2 regions of the Cobetia sp. SIMBA_158 genome follow, and region 1 is predicted to be linked to the other one. Evidence: predicted binding sites of a transcription regulator. Region 1 holds the regulator's gene; the other holds the start of a gene.

Region 1 (5,774 bases):
CCGGCCTTGGCGAGCTGCTGTTCAAGAAGCCGCCGCAGTTCGATGCGCCCAGTGGCATCGTCTGGACACCGCAGGAGCTGTCATCCCCGAACCAGGCTCGCCTTGGTCTGATGCGGCGCATGCAGGAGCGCCTCGCACCGGAACTCGGTCATGAGCGTAGTCTGAGCAATGTCGAGGATGAGCATGTGCGACATGAGCTGCAGGCCCTCGCTGCGGTGCAGGGAGTCTCGGCCAGCCTGATGCCGGAGGTGACGATCGTCGCGCTGGAGGATGGCACTGATGACTCGCCGCGCCTTTACAGCGTGCTGCGCAATTCCGCCCACGCCAACATCACCAGTCTGTTCGATGAGGAGGAAAATCGCCGTCCTGAGGAAGACACTCTCGATGTCTTGCGGGGCGTGGCGGGCGATTACCCGAATGCCTTCTGGCGTCTGACGCCTGACACCCTGACGGGGCTGGCAGAGCGGGTGGCGGCACTCGAGAGCGAAGAGGACTATCGCGCCCTGCAGGCCGATATCGGGGTGCGCCGGACTGATCCGCGCTTCTGGGAGTTTTCCGACAGCGTGCTGCGCACCAACTATGCTGATCGCCCTGTCGAAGCGGGCCTGCTGGACTATAACCGCCTCGAGAACCGCTGATCGCCAGCGAAGGCCGAGACAAGGCCTATTGTCATGACTGTCTGGGCTGCCAGGACTGTCAGGGTTGTCAGGACGACTGACGACTGGCCTGACAGAAAGAAGAAGCCCGCCACGCAAATTGCGTGGCGGGCTTCTGTCTTGTGTGGTGCCGACATGGCGCCCTGGCGGCGGATCAGCGCAGTGTCGCTCAGCGTGATGTGCTGTCAGCAGGCGTCATCAGCGACCGCCCTGACACTCGCCTTCGGCCAGTTCGATCAGGCCATCCAGATGCAGGATATGCACCTCGCGGGCACGAATGTCGACCAGCCCCTGGGTCTGGAAGCGGGTCAGGATACGGCTGATGGTTTCGACGGCAAGCCCCAGATAGTTGCCGATATCGGCGCGTGCCATCGAGAGGCGGAAGCTGTACGGCGAATAGCCACGACGACGGAAGCGCTGTGACAGGTTGACCAGGAAGCTCGCCAGCCGCTCATCGGCTGTCTTGCGCGACAGCAGCATCATCATGCGGCGATCTTCGTGCAACTCCTTGCTCAGGCTCTTGAACAGCTGGGTTCTCAGTTCCGGCATCTGCTCCGAGAGCGCATTGAGGCGGTCGAAGGGAATCTCGCAGACGGTGGTGGTCTCCAGCGCCACGGCGGTGCCGGGATAGCAATTGCTGTCGATGGCATCGAGCCCGGCCAGCTCGCTGGGCAGGTAGAAGCCGGTCAGCTGCTCCATGCCGCTGTTTTCATTGGTGATCTGCTTGAGACTTCCGGAGCGCACCGTGAAGACGCAATCGAAGGCATCGCCCTGGGTGAAGAGCACTTCCCCTTTTCTGAGTGGCGCGCGACGGCGGATGATGGCGTCAAACTGGTCGATATCTTCCATGTTCAGTGCCAGTGGCAGGCACAGTGAACTCAGCGAACAGGTCTGGCAGCGGGCTTCATGGGCGCGCAAGCGGTGTGATGCCTGTGCATTGGCCGTCATGGTGACTCTCCTGAGGAATGTCACCGCTACCCCTGGGGCAGGGCAGCGGAGGGGTCTTTCGGGCGCAACGAATGGTGGGGCGGGGCCTTGTCGCCCGCCGCTACCCTGCTCAGCCGATGTGATTCGAGCGGCCAGAGTCTGAGCGCTCATCGGCTGGGGCAGTGCAATTTCGTGGCGCCATAATATTAGATTTTATTAATTCATTATCCTGCCCAACCCATGGGCGTTGCAAGGTGTGTGAACTTTAGGCCTGGTTGGCCCCGCATGACCATACCGCGACGACCTGCCTCAGCCAGCTGCGCCGAGCAGCAGGATCAGTGCGCCGGCCAGCGTCGCCAGTGCCAGTATGCCCCAGGCACGTGGCGCTGGCGTGTCAGGCTGACGTACGCCGTTGATGCGATGTTCCTGCATGGGGCCATCGCCTTCGCGCTCGTCGCTGTCAGCGCTGGCGGCGCGCGAAAGGCTGCCCAGTGCCAGCATGGCGAACAGCACCAGGCTGCCCAGCGTGAGGGCCAGCACCCAGAGATTCCAGAACAGGGGGAGTCCAGTTGTCTCCAGCAGATTCATGTCGTGTCTCCTGAGCGGTGTCCTGTCATGGGTCGCGGCTGGCGATGTCGCTCGCGGGGGCGGCCTGCTGCAGGTAGGCGAGCAGCGCCGTGATTTCGGCAGTGCCACGCACGTCATTGGGGGCGGCGAGAATCTCGTCTTCCGCGTAGGGCACGCCCAGGCCTTGCAGGGCTCGCATGCGGGCCGCGATGCCTTCGCCGCTCAACGCCCGCTCGAACAGCCACGGGTAGGTGGGCATCGCTGAGCCCGGCACCTGACTGCGCGGGTCATTCAGATGCAGACGCTGCCAGGCATCGTCATGTTGCGCAGGCAGCTGGCTCAAATCCGTCCCCCAGCGCTCTACGCCCCACAGCGAAGGGCGGTCGTAATAGCGCTCCCGGGCGATCGTCGCATCGCCGTGGCGCGCCGTATCGCCCGGTAGATCGCGCACCATGCGTGTATGGCACTGCTGACAGCCCTCGCGTTGGTAGATGCGCTGACCCTCCAGCGCCAGGGCGCTCAGCGGTTTGAGGTCTTCGGGTGCGCTGGCGAGGCTGGGGTGAGCCCCGAGCGGTACCAGCTGGGCGAGGGCGCCGAGGCTCATGGTGAGCAGGCATAGTGCCGTCATCAGGCCGGCGTGACGTTCGAGCAGGACATGTCTCATGCGTAGTGCCCTCCCGAGGATGTGGCAGGGGGCGTGGTAGAGGGGGACGCAGAGTGCATGGCAGGTTCTGATGATGCCTTCCGCGAGCCGGAGTTCAGGCGTTGTCGCTCATGAGCGGCTTGGCGTTCGCTCTTTTGATCAGCCAGGGTGCGCGTCACGTTGAGGAGCATCAGCAGCAAGCCGAGCGCCCAGCAGGCGAGCCCGCCCAGCGAGATCATCATCGGCATGCGGGCCGCTTCCAGCACCTCGCTCAAGGTGTATAGCGGCCTGCCGTCATCTGCCAGCACATGCCACATGCTGCCTTGAAGCAGCGTGGTGGCCCAGCTGGCGGCAATGCACAGCAGGGTGCCGATGATGGCCAGCAGGGCATGAGTCTTGAGTAGCGCGAGGGAGCGCATCGGGGGCAGCAGGTGGTAGGCCATCACGATGGCGACTGTCGCGACTACCCCCAGGCTTGCTGCCGGCGACAGACTGTTGGCGGCACTGAAGGTCAGGGCGTTGATTGTCGGCAATGACAGCAGGCTGTATTCAAGAATCGCAAGGGCGAAGCTGATCAGAGCTGCCGCCAGCAGGCAGTTAAGCGGATCCCGGCGCAATGAGTGCCAATCCTCCTTGAGTGTCATCAGGCCATTGAGGCTGAGTGCCAGCCCCGGCGCCAGCAGCAGGATGCCCATCGCCATGCCCAGCGTCTGGCTCCAGGCCGGCAGGGCGCTCGCGAACAGTAGCGGAGCACCTCCCCATGTCACCAGCAGCACCAGCATCCAGAAGCTGGTGGCGGCCAGCCGATGCGAGTAGAGCGGCAGCTGTGAGCAGCTCGTCACCATGTGATGGAGCAAGGCAATGACGCCGAATGCGAACATGCCGCCGGGGAGTGGCCCGGCCTGCCAGCGCTGAATCAGTGCCTCGAGGCTGCCCGTGAAGAGCGGTATCGATTCCAGCAGGCCGATCGGCACGCTGAGCGAGATCAACACATGCTGTATCAACACCAGCATCAGGCCGGCGATGAAGTACCAGCAGGCCACCGGCAGGCGGCGCAGCGTGCGCTGCTCCAGCACCGTGAAGAAGACCCACGCCACGGCCAGCCAGACGAGGGTCATCAGGAGATCGACGAGCCAGGGCGCTTCGGCCATGTATTGGCCCGAGGAGTAGCCTGCGACAATCGCCAGTGCGCCGAGCGCGACCACGGCCTGCCAGCCGAGGAAGGTGAAATGCATCAGTTTGAGCGTGAAGGGGGGCAGTGCGATATCCGGTATCGCCGTCTCGGCGTCCGTGCGTGATTCGCGTTGCAGGACACTGTGCATGGCGATGGAGTAGCCGCCGGCGATCACTGCCGAGCCGCCCAGACCGAAGAGCAGCAGGTGGTGCTGCAAGGGAGCGAGGCGGCCGTAGCTAAGCCAGGCCACTTCCGGCCCCAGCGAGGGCCATAGCCAGATGAGGTTGAGCCACACCGCCAGACAGAGGCTGAGCAGGCCCCAGATGACGGCCATGCGAGCGAAATCATGGTTTACGTGATGATGATGGTTCACGCGGGGATGGCAGGCCGAAGCCTCAAGAGCTGTACGCATATCACGACCTCGTCGGCAGTGGGCGAAAGCGCAGTGCTGGTGGTGACGGTGCTGGAAGCGGCGCTGCGGGAGCGGCCAGGTCATCGACGCCCCTGTCAGGGCGGCAGGGCTGGCGCTGACCGATATCACGCGCGACCATGACCGACTGACAGGCCATCCCTCGCGCTGGAATGCAGCGTTTACCCTTCATCGGTTCCAGCGTTGTCTGGCGCGAGCCGTACGAGATCAACAGGAGAATTTCGCTTGCCCGCCGTCACTTCATCATCGGACGAAGATGCCAATGCGTCCAATACGGCTGAGGTTCCCAGCCCTTACGCCGAGGAAGGCTTTCGTGTCGCCAGCCTGGCCGATGTCGCCTCGGAGCTTGCTGCTCGCCAGACCATGTCCCACGACGCGCTGGCCGCGCGAGGGCCGTGGCGAGGCTGGTTGGCGGAACTGGGCCCGCTTGAGATCCATGGGCGACCGGGGCGTGCCCTGCTGTTGCATGCGCATGGTGCCGGCGCCGGGCGTGAGACCGACTTCCATCAACTGTTCGCTGCCGCCTGCCTGACGCATGACATGGCGTGGCTGGCATTCGATTTCGGCTATCTCGTCAGGATGCGCTGCGAAAGCCGCCGCCGACCGCCGCCCCGGCTGCCCGGGCTGATCGAGGAGATGGCGCGCTGGTATCAGGCGCTGATGGTGTGTGTGGCGGCCGTCGACTCCTTGCGATCGCTGCCCTGGCTGGTCGGCGGCAAGTCGATGGGTAGTCGTGTGGCCTCCCATCTGCTGGTGGAGTTGACCCGGGCGGCGCATGCGCCGTTGCCGGTCGGGTGGTACGCGCTGGGCTATCCATTTCATCCCACGGGCAAGCCCGACAAGTTGCGCATCGACCATCTGCCGGATATCCCGATGGCCGGTTTAATCTGTCAGGGCAGCCGCGATCCCTTCGGAACTCGCGAGGAAGTGACGGCATATCCGTTGCCGAAAAGCCTGACATTGCATTGGCTGAATGATGGCGAACATGATTTCAAGCCACGAAAAGCGAGTGGCGAGACTCGTGAAGGACTGATTTCGCGTGCGGCGCAGGCCTTGGCCAATCATCCGGCGCTGGGCGGAAAACGGCAGTGAATCGCCACCATGCGAGGGGCATTACCTTGCCCTTCGACGGCGACAGCGGCATGTCAGAATGGTGACGCAACGCTGATGTTTACTGGCCTGCAGGCGAGATGCAGCGGGAAAGTCCTGTCTTATCAATACTCTGTCGCGGACGATTGCTGAAATTGCGCGCAAAAAAAGTATTGACTCATGGGCCGGATTCCGTAGAATGCAGCGCCAACGAGACAGGGGTGGTTAGCTCAGTTGGTAGAGCACCAGCCTTACAAGCTGGGGGTCACTGGTTCGAACCCAGTACCA
Region 2 (5,774 bases), on a different contig from region 1:
CGTAGATCACCCACGGCTGGCGGCCGACTTCGGTGGTGAACCAGCCTGCGAGTATCGCGATCAGCCCGGCCGGCCCCATGGCGACGGCCAGCCTCAGCCAGCGCCGCGAGGTGAAGAGCCTGCCCTTGCGGGCCAGATAGACACCCGAGAGGCCGAGCAGAATCATCGCAAGGCCCAGGCCGACCATCAGGCGGAAGCTCCAGAACACGACGGTCGAATTGGGGCGGTCGGCGGCGGGGAAGTCCTTGAGCGCCGGCACCTGTTTGTCGATGTCATGCATCAACAGCAGGCTGCCGAGGGCCGGAATCTCGAGCGCAAATCGCGTCTCTTCGCGCTGCATGTCGGGCACACCGAACAGGATCAACGGCGTCGGTTCCCCATGGCTGTTGTCCCAATGGCCTTCGATGGCCGCGATCTTGGCCGGTTGGTGCTTGAGCGTATTCAGGCCATGCATGTCGCCGACGAAGGCCTGCAGCGGGGCGGTCACCATCAACATCAGCACCGCCATGACGAGCATCTTGCGCACTTCCGGGGTATCGCGCTTCTTGAGCAGCAACCAGGCGGCGGAGGCAGCGACGAACAGCGAGGTGCTCAGGAAGGAGGCCAGTGCCATGTGGGCCAGGCGATAGGGGAAGGAGGGATTGAAGACGATCGCGAGCCAGTCGACCGGCACGACGATGCCATCGATGACCTCATGCCCCTGAGGGGTCTGCATCCAGCTGTTGGACGACAGGATCCAGAACATCGAGACCAGGGTGCCGAGCGCCACCATGCAGGTCGAGAAGAAGTGCAGGCCGCGGCCGACGCGATTCCAGCCAAATAGCATCACGCCGAGGAAGCCGGCTTCGAGGAAGAAGGCGGTCAGCACTTCATAGGTCAGCAGTGGCCCGGTCACGCTGCCGGCAAAGGCCGAGAAACCGCTCCAATGCGTGCCGAACTGGTAGGCCATGACCAGCCCTGACACCACGCCCATCGCGAAGTTGACCGCGAAAATCTTCGACCAGAAATGATAGAGGTTGCGGTAGACCTGTGTGCCCGTCTTCAACCACATGCCTTCCAGCACCGCCAGATAGCTGGCGAGGCCAATGGTGATGGCCGGGAAGATGATGTGAAACGAGATGGTGAAGGCGAACTGTATCCTGGCCAGGTCGATGGCCTCGGTGCCGAACATGGCAATGTCTCCTGAGTAGGCGGCAAGGGGGACGGCCCTGCCTGAATCTTCGCCGCTACTCTAGGGAGCCACCGGAAGCCATAACAGGCTCAGTTGTGCGAGAAAAAACCATATCAGTTGCGAGCTGAATCTTGGTCAGTCGTTAAATGCCCGTGAGCCAGTCAGCCGGCCAGCCAGGTGGTATGGCGAGAATCCAGCAAGGCGAGTCGGGCAGGAGGGCGCACTCTGATTCATGTCAGCACTATGACGGGGTCAGGCGCGTGCCACATCGCCCTTGGCGGCAGGCCCCGCCATGGCGGGCTCTTGCGCACCCTGCTAGGGCTCTTGCGCACCCTGCTAGGGCACGCGTGCGGCATCAAGGCATGCAGCCAGGGTGCGCAACAAGGTGCGACATCCAGATGTGGCAAGCGGCTGGCGCGCAAGTGACATGTGCCGCAAAAGGCTGTTTTCGCCCCCGCGGATGACGAGTGAAGACTGTGTGGCAAGGCGGCCACAAGGGCTGCGGCATTTGCGCGCATATACTCGAGGCACTCCTCGTACCTCGCATGCAGCCTGAGCGGTCCGCGTTTCAGGCTGCCTTGAGCAATTCACCCAATGTCTGCATGGCGCGCTCTGACGCCGCATCCCATGGGTGGCCGTAGCTCAAGCGAATGCAATGCTTGAAGCCCTGGGTGGCCGAGAAGATAGGCCCCGGCGCTAGGCTGATGCCGTGGGCCAACGCCTGCTGGAACAGGGCCAGCGAGTCGATGTGCTCGGGAAGCTCGCACCACAGGAAATACCCCCCGTGGGGGTGGGTCACGCGAGTGTCTTCGGGGAAGTAGCGATCAATGGCTGCCAGCATGGCTGTCTGCTGGGTTTCGAGCGCCAGACGTAGCTTGCGCAGGTGGCGGTCGTAGCCGCCATGCTGAAGGTAGTCGGCCAGGGCCACTTGGGCGGGCAGCGATGGCGAGATGGTCGTCATCAGCTTGAGGCGCGAAATCTCCCGGGTATGCCGCCCCGCGGATATCCAGCCCACCCGATAGCCCGGTGCCAGGCACTTGGAGAACGACCCGCAATGCATCACCAGACCTTCGACATCCAGCGCCTTGACGGGTTGCGGGGGCGACACCTCGGCACGTTGATCGAAATACAGTTCCGCGTAGACATCATCCTCCAGCATCGGTAGCTGATGACGGCAGAGCAGCGCATACAGTTCGGCCTTGCGTGCATCGCTCAGGCTGGCCCCCAGCGGATTCTGCAGATGACTCATGAACCAGCAGGCCTTGATGGGCAGCGTCTCCAGACGATTCTCGAGTACCTCGAGATCAATCCCGTCGCGTGGGTGTACCGGAATTTCCACCGCGCGCAGCTTGAGCCGCTCAAGCACCTGAAGCGTGGCATAGAAGGCCGGCGCCTCGATGGCGACAAGGTCCCCGGGCTGGGTGACACATTGCAGGCCAAGATTGAGCGCCTCCATGGCGCCATTGGTGATCACCAGCTCCTCCGTCGGCAGCTGCATGCCGTTGACCATGTAGCGCTGAGCGATCTGTCGGCACAGGTCAGGATGGCCTGTGGTCATGTCGGAGATCACGGCATGCGATGACAGCTGGCGCAGCCCGCGTGTCATGCTGGTCGCAAGCCGCGCGAGGGGGAAGAGCTCCGGGCTCGGGAAGGCAGACCCGAAGGGGACGGTGTCGTTGTCGCGCAGTGAGCCCAGCACTGAGAATACCAGTTCACTGACTGCGACATCGGAAGGGGCTTGCTGCTGCAGGGCGACATGCGGCTCATCGAGTATCCGCGAGGCATTGTCACGCACGAAATACCCCGAGCGCGGCCGCGCACTGATCAGGCCCTGATTCTCCAGCAGGTAATACGCCTGAAAGACGGTAGAGGGGCTGATGCCATGCGCCTTGCTGGCCTGACGCACCGACGGCACGCGCTCACCCGGCGCGAGAATGCCGGTACGAATCAGGTTGGATATCTCGGCGGCAAAGCGTTCATAACGCTTCATGGGGGATTTCCTGGAGAAGTCGGGGAGGCAAGGATACCGGAGTGATTACGCCGGCGCATGGCGCGGTGGCCGGCATAGATTATTGTCCATGCCAAAAGAGTCGGGGAGGGCAATGCATCATCAGCGTGCTGCTGATGCTGACGTGTCCTGCTCGACTTTCGCCCGCTGCACCAGTCAAGGCCATGCTTTTGACTGGTAATCTCCTCATTGCGCCATGCCGGGATGAGTTTTGTGCACGATATTCATAAATTCACCTGTTTGGTGCAAAAAGCTGGCTGGCATATTTTTGATTGAGCATATTTGGTGCGGCTTATATTCAAAACGATATCGAGATTTCCTTTTGACTGAACGATGGCAACGCACGGCACCGATGTTTCGTGTGATTGCCTGCTTTGCTGGCACATCAATTGCACTACCTCAGTCGGGATAACAAGTACAACAAGATACGAGGGAATGTCGTGAACAAGAAAATTGCTGCCGCAATGCTGTCCGCCTGTGTCGGTTTCTCGCTGGCCAATGTCGCCCAGGCGGAAGAGGGGCCGATCAAGGTCGGCATCCTGCATTCACTGTCCGGCACCATGGCGATCAGTGAATCGACTCTGAAAGACACCATGTTGATGCTGATCGAGAAGCAGAACGAGAAGGGCGGGCTGCTGGGACGCAAGCTGGAGCCCGTCGTGGTCGACCCGGCCTCCAACTGGCCGCTGTTTGCCGAGAAGGCGCGTGAACTGCTGGCGCAGGACAAGGTCGATGTGATCTTCGGGAACTGGACGTCCGTCTCGCGCAAGTCGGTGCTGCCGGTGGTCGAGGAGCTCAACGGCCTGTTGTTCTATCCGGTGCAGTATGAGGGCGAGGAGTCCTCGGAGAATGTCTTCTATACCGGGGCGGCGCCCAATCAGCAGGCGATTCCGGCAGTGGATTATCTGATGAACGACGTGGGCGTGGAGCGCTGGGTGCTGGCAGGCACGGACTATGTCTATCCGCGTACCACCAACAAGATCCTGGCCGCCTACCTCAAGTCTCACGGTGTGGCCGATGAAGACGTGATGGTCAATTACACGCCCTTCGGTCATTCCAACTGGCAGTCCATCGTCTCGGACATCAAGTCCTTCGGCAGCGCGGGCAAGAAGACCGCCGTGGTGTCCACCATCAACGGCGATGCCAATGTGCCGTTCTATCGTGAGCTGGCCAACCAGGGCATCGATGCCGAGGACATTCCGGTGGTGGCCTTCTCGGTGGGCGAGCAGGAGCTCTCGGGCATCGATACCGCACCGCTGGTCGGGCATCTCGCGGCCTGGAACTACTTCATGAGTGTGGACAGCGACACCAACTACGACTTCATCGATGAGTGGATCGCCTACACCGGCAAGGAAGATGCGGTCACCAATGATCCGATGGAAGCCCACTACATCGGCTTCAACATGTGGATGGAAGCCGCTCGCAAGGCGGGCAGTGTCGAGGTCGATGCGGTCAAGGACGCCATCATCGGCGTGTCCGTTCCCAACCTGACCGGCGGCTACGCCACCATGATGCCCAACCATCACATCACCAAACCGGTGCTGATCGGCGAGATCCAGGACAACGGTCAGTTCTCCGTCGTCTGGCAGACCCCCTCCACTGTGGCAGGTGATGCCTGGTCGGACTATCTGGAAGGTTCCAAGGACCTGATCAGTGACTGGCGCAAACCGATGGAATGCGGCAACTACAATGTCGTGACCCATTCCTGTGGGGCTCAACAGAACGTCGCCACGCAATGAGGCGTAGCACGTTCTGAGAGTGAGGCGGCGTGCAGGGGAGCCTGCACGCTGCCTCGTTGAGTGTCAGTCTCCGAGGCCACGATGCCCTCGGAGACTGATGACGCCTTTGCGCGTTCACCATGGATGGCCTTCTTGATGTCTATCTCCGTTGCAACGATGTACCGCTGGTGCTGGCAGTGGATGCTGCTGGTCTGTCTTCTGTCATTCCCCCTGTTTGCCGCTGCCCAGTCCGAGTCCGCGACTGGCCAGTCTGCGCGCCTGTCTGATGGCGCTGCCCAATCCCTGTTGACCCGGCTTGCCGAGGCACGCAACCCGGCCAAACCGGCCGTGATCGATGAGATCGCCATGAGCGGCGATGCGCGCGCGCGTGGCTGGCTGGAAGCCTTTTCCGCCAGCAAGCTGGCTCGCCTCAAGGACGCCGAGCGCTTCTTGATCATCGACAACAATCGTGGCCGCGAATGGGCCGTTTCCGACGCCCTGTCGGGAGAATCGGCGGGCAAGGTCTCGCGCCGCGACCTCAAGACACTGCGCAGCAACAACTCGCTGCGTGGGCATATCGATGGTGTGCTGTCGATGATCGACCTGTCTTCCCCGGATGCCGAGGTCAGACTCGCGGCGGCGCGCGGTCTGCGCGGCAGCGTCGATGAGGCCATGGCCGAGCGGTTACCGAGCCTGATCGAGCAGGAGGGTGATGACGCTATCCGCACCACGCTCAAGGAAGCGCTCGCCATCCAGCAGCTGGAAGCCACTGGCGACCCCGCAGCGCTGGAGACGCTCTCCGGCAGCCTGAACGCCGCCGCGATCGCCGCCATCAATGGCGCCGCGGTGAGTGATGATCCGCAGCTGGCCCAGGCCG

Evidence for each region. The regulator FNR, encoded in region 1, switches genes on or off when oxygen is low (the NO sensors DNR and NnrR bind a similar motif). The targets are predictions, from matches to a motif close to TTGATNTANATCAA.
Region 2: R2R70_RS05705 (cytochrome ubiquinol oxidase subunit I) is a predicted target of FNR. The motif match lies at 1,397-1,410, and genes of this name have one in related genera.

Annotation. Positions count from the first base shown of each region.
Region 1 is NZ_JAWJYL010000017.1:69,359-75,132, forward strand. It holds gene R2R70_RS17730 (fatty acid cis/trans isomerase) at 1-638, shown strand, start outside; gene fnr (fumarate/nitrate reduction transcriptional regulator Fnr) at 855-1,604, opposite strand; gene R2R70_RS17740 (hypothetical protein) at 1,893-2,171, opposite strand; gene R2R70_RS17745 (cbb3-type cytochrome c oxidase subunit II) at 2,197-2,814, opposite strand; gene R2R70_RS17750 (cbb3-type cytochrome c oxidase subunit I) at 2,811-4,301, opposite strand; gene R2R70_RS17755 (alpha/beta family hydrolase) at 4,623-5,489, shown strand; tRNA gene R2R70_RS17760 (tRNA-Val) at 5,706-5,774, shown strand, end outside.
Region 2 is NZ_JAWJYL010000002.1:407,774-413,547, reverse strand. It holds gene R2R70_RS05705 (cytochrome ubiquinol oxidase subunit I) at 1-1,171, opposite strand, end outside; gene R2R70_RS05700 (PLP-dependent aminotransferase family protein) at 1,740-3,161, opposite strand; gene urtA (urea ABC transporter substrate-binding protein) at 3,644-4,918, shown strand; gene urtB (urea ABC transporter permease subunit UrtB) at 5,054-5,774, shown strand, end outside.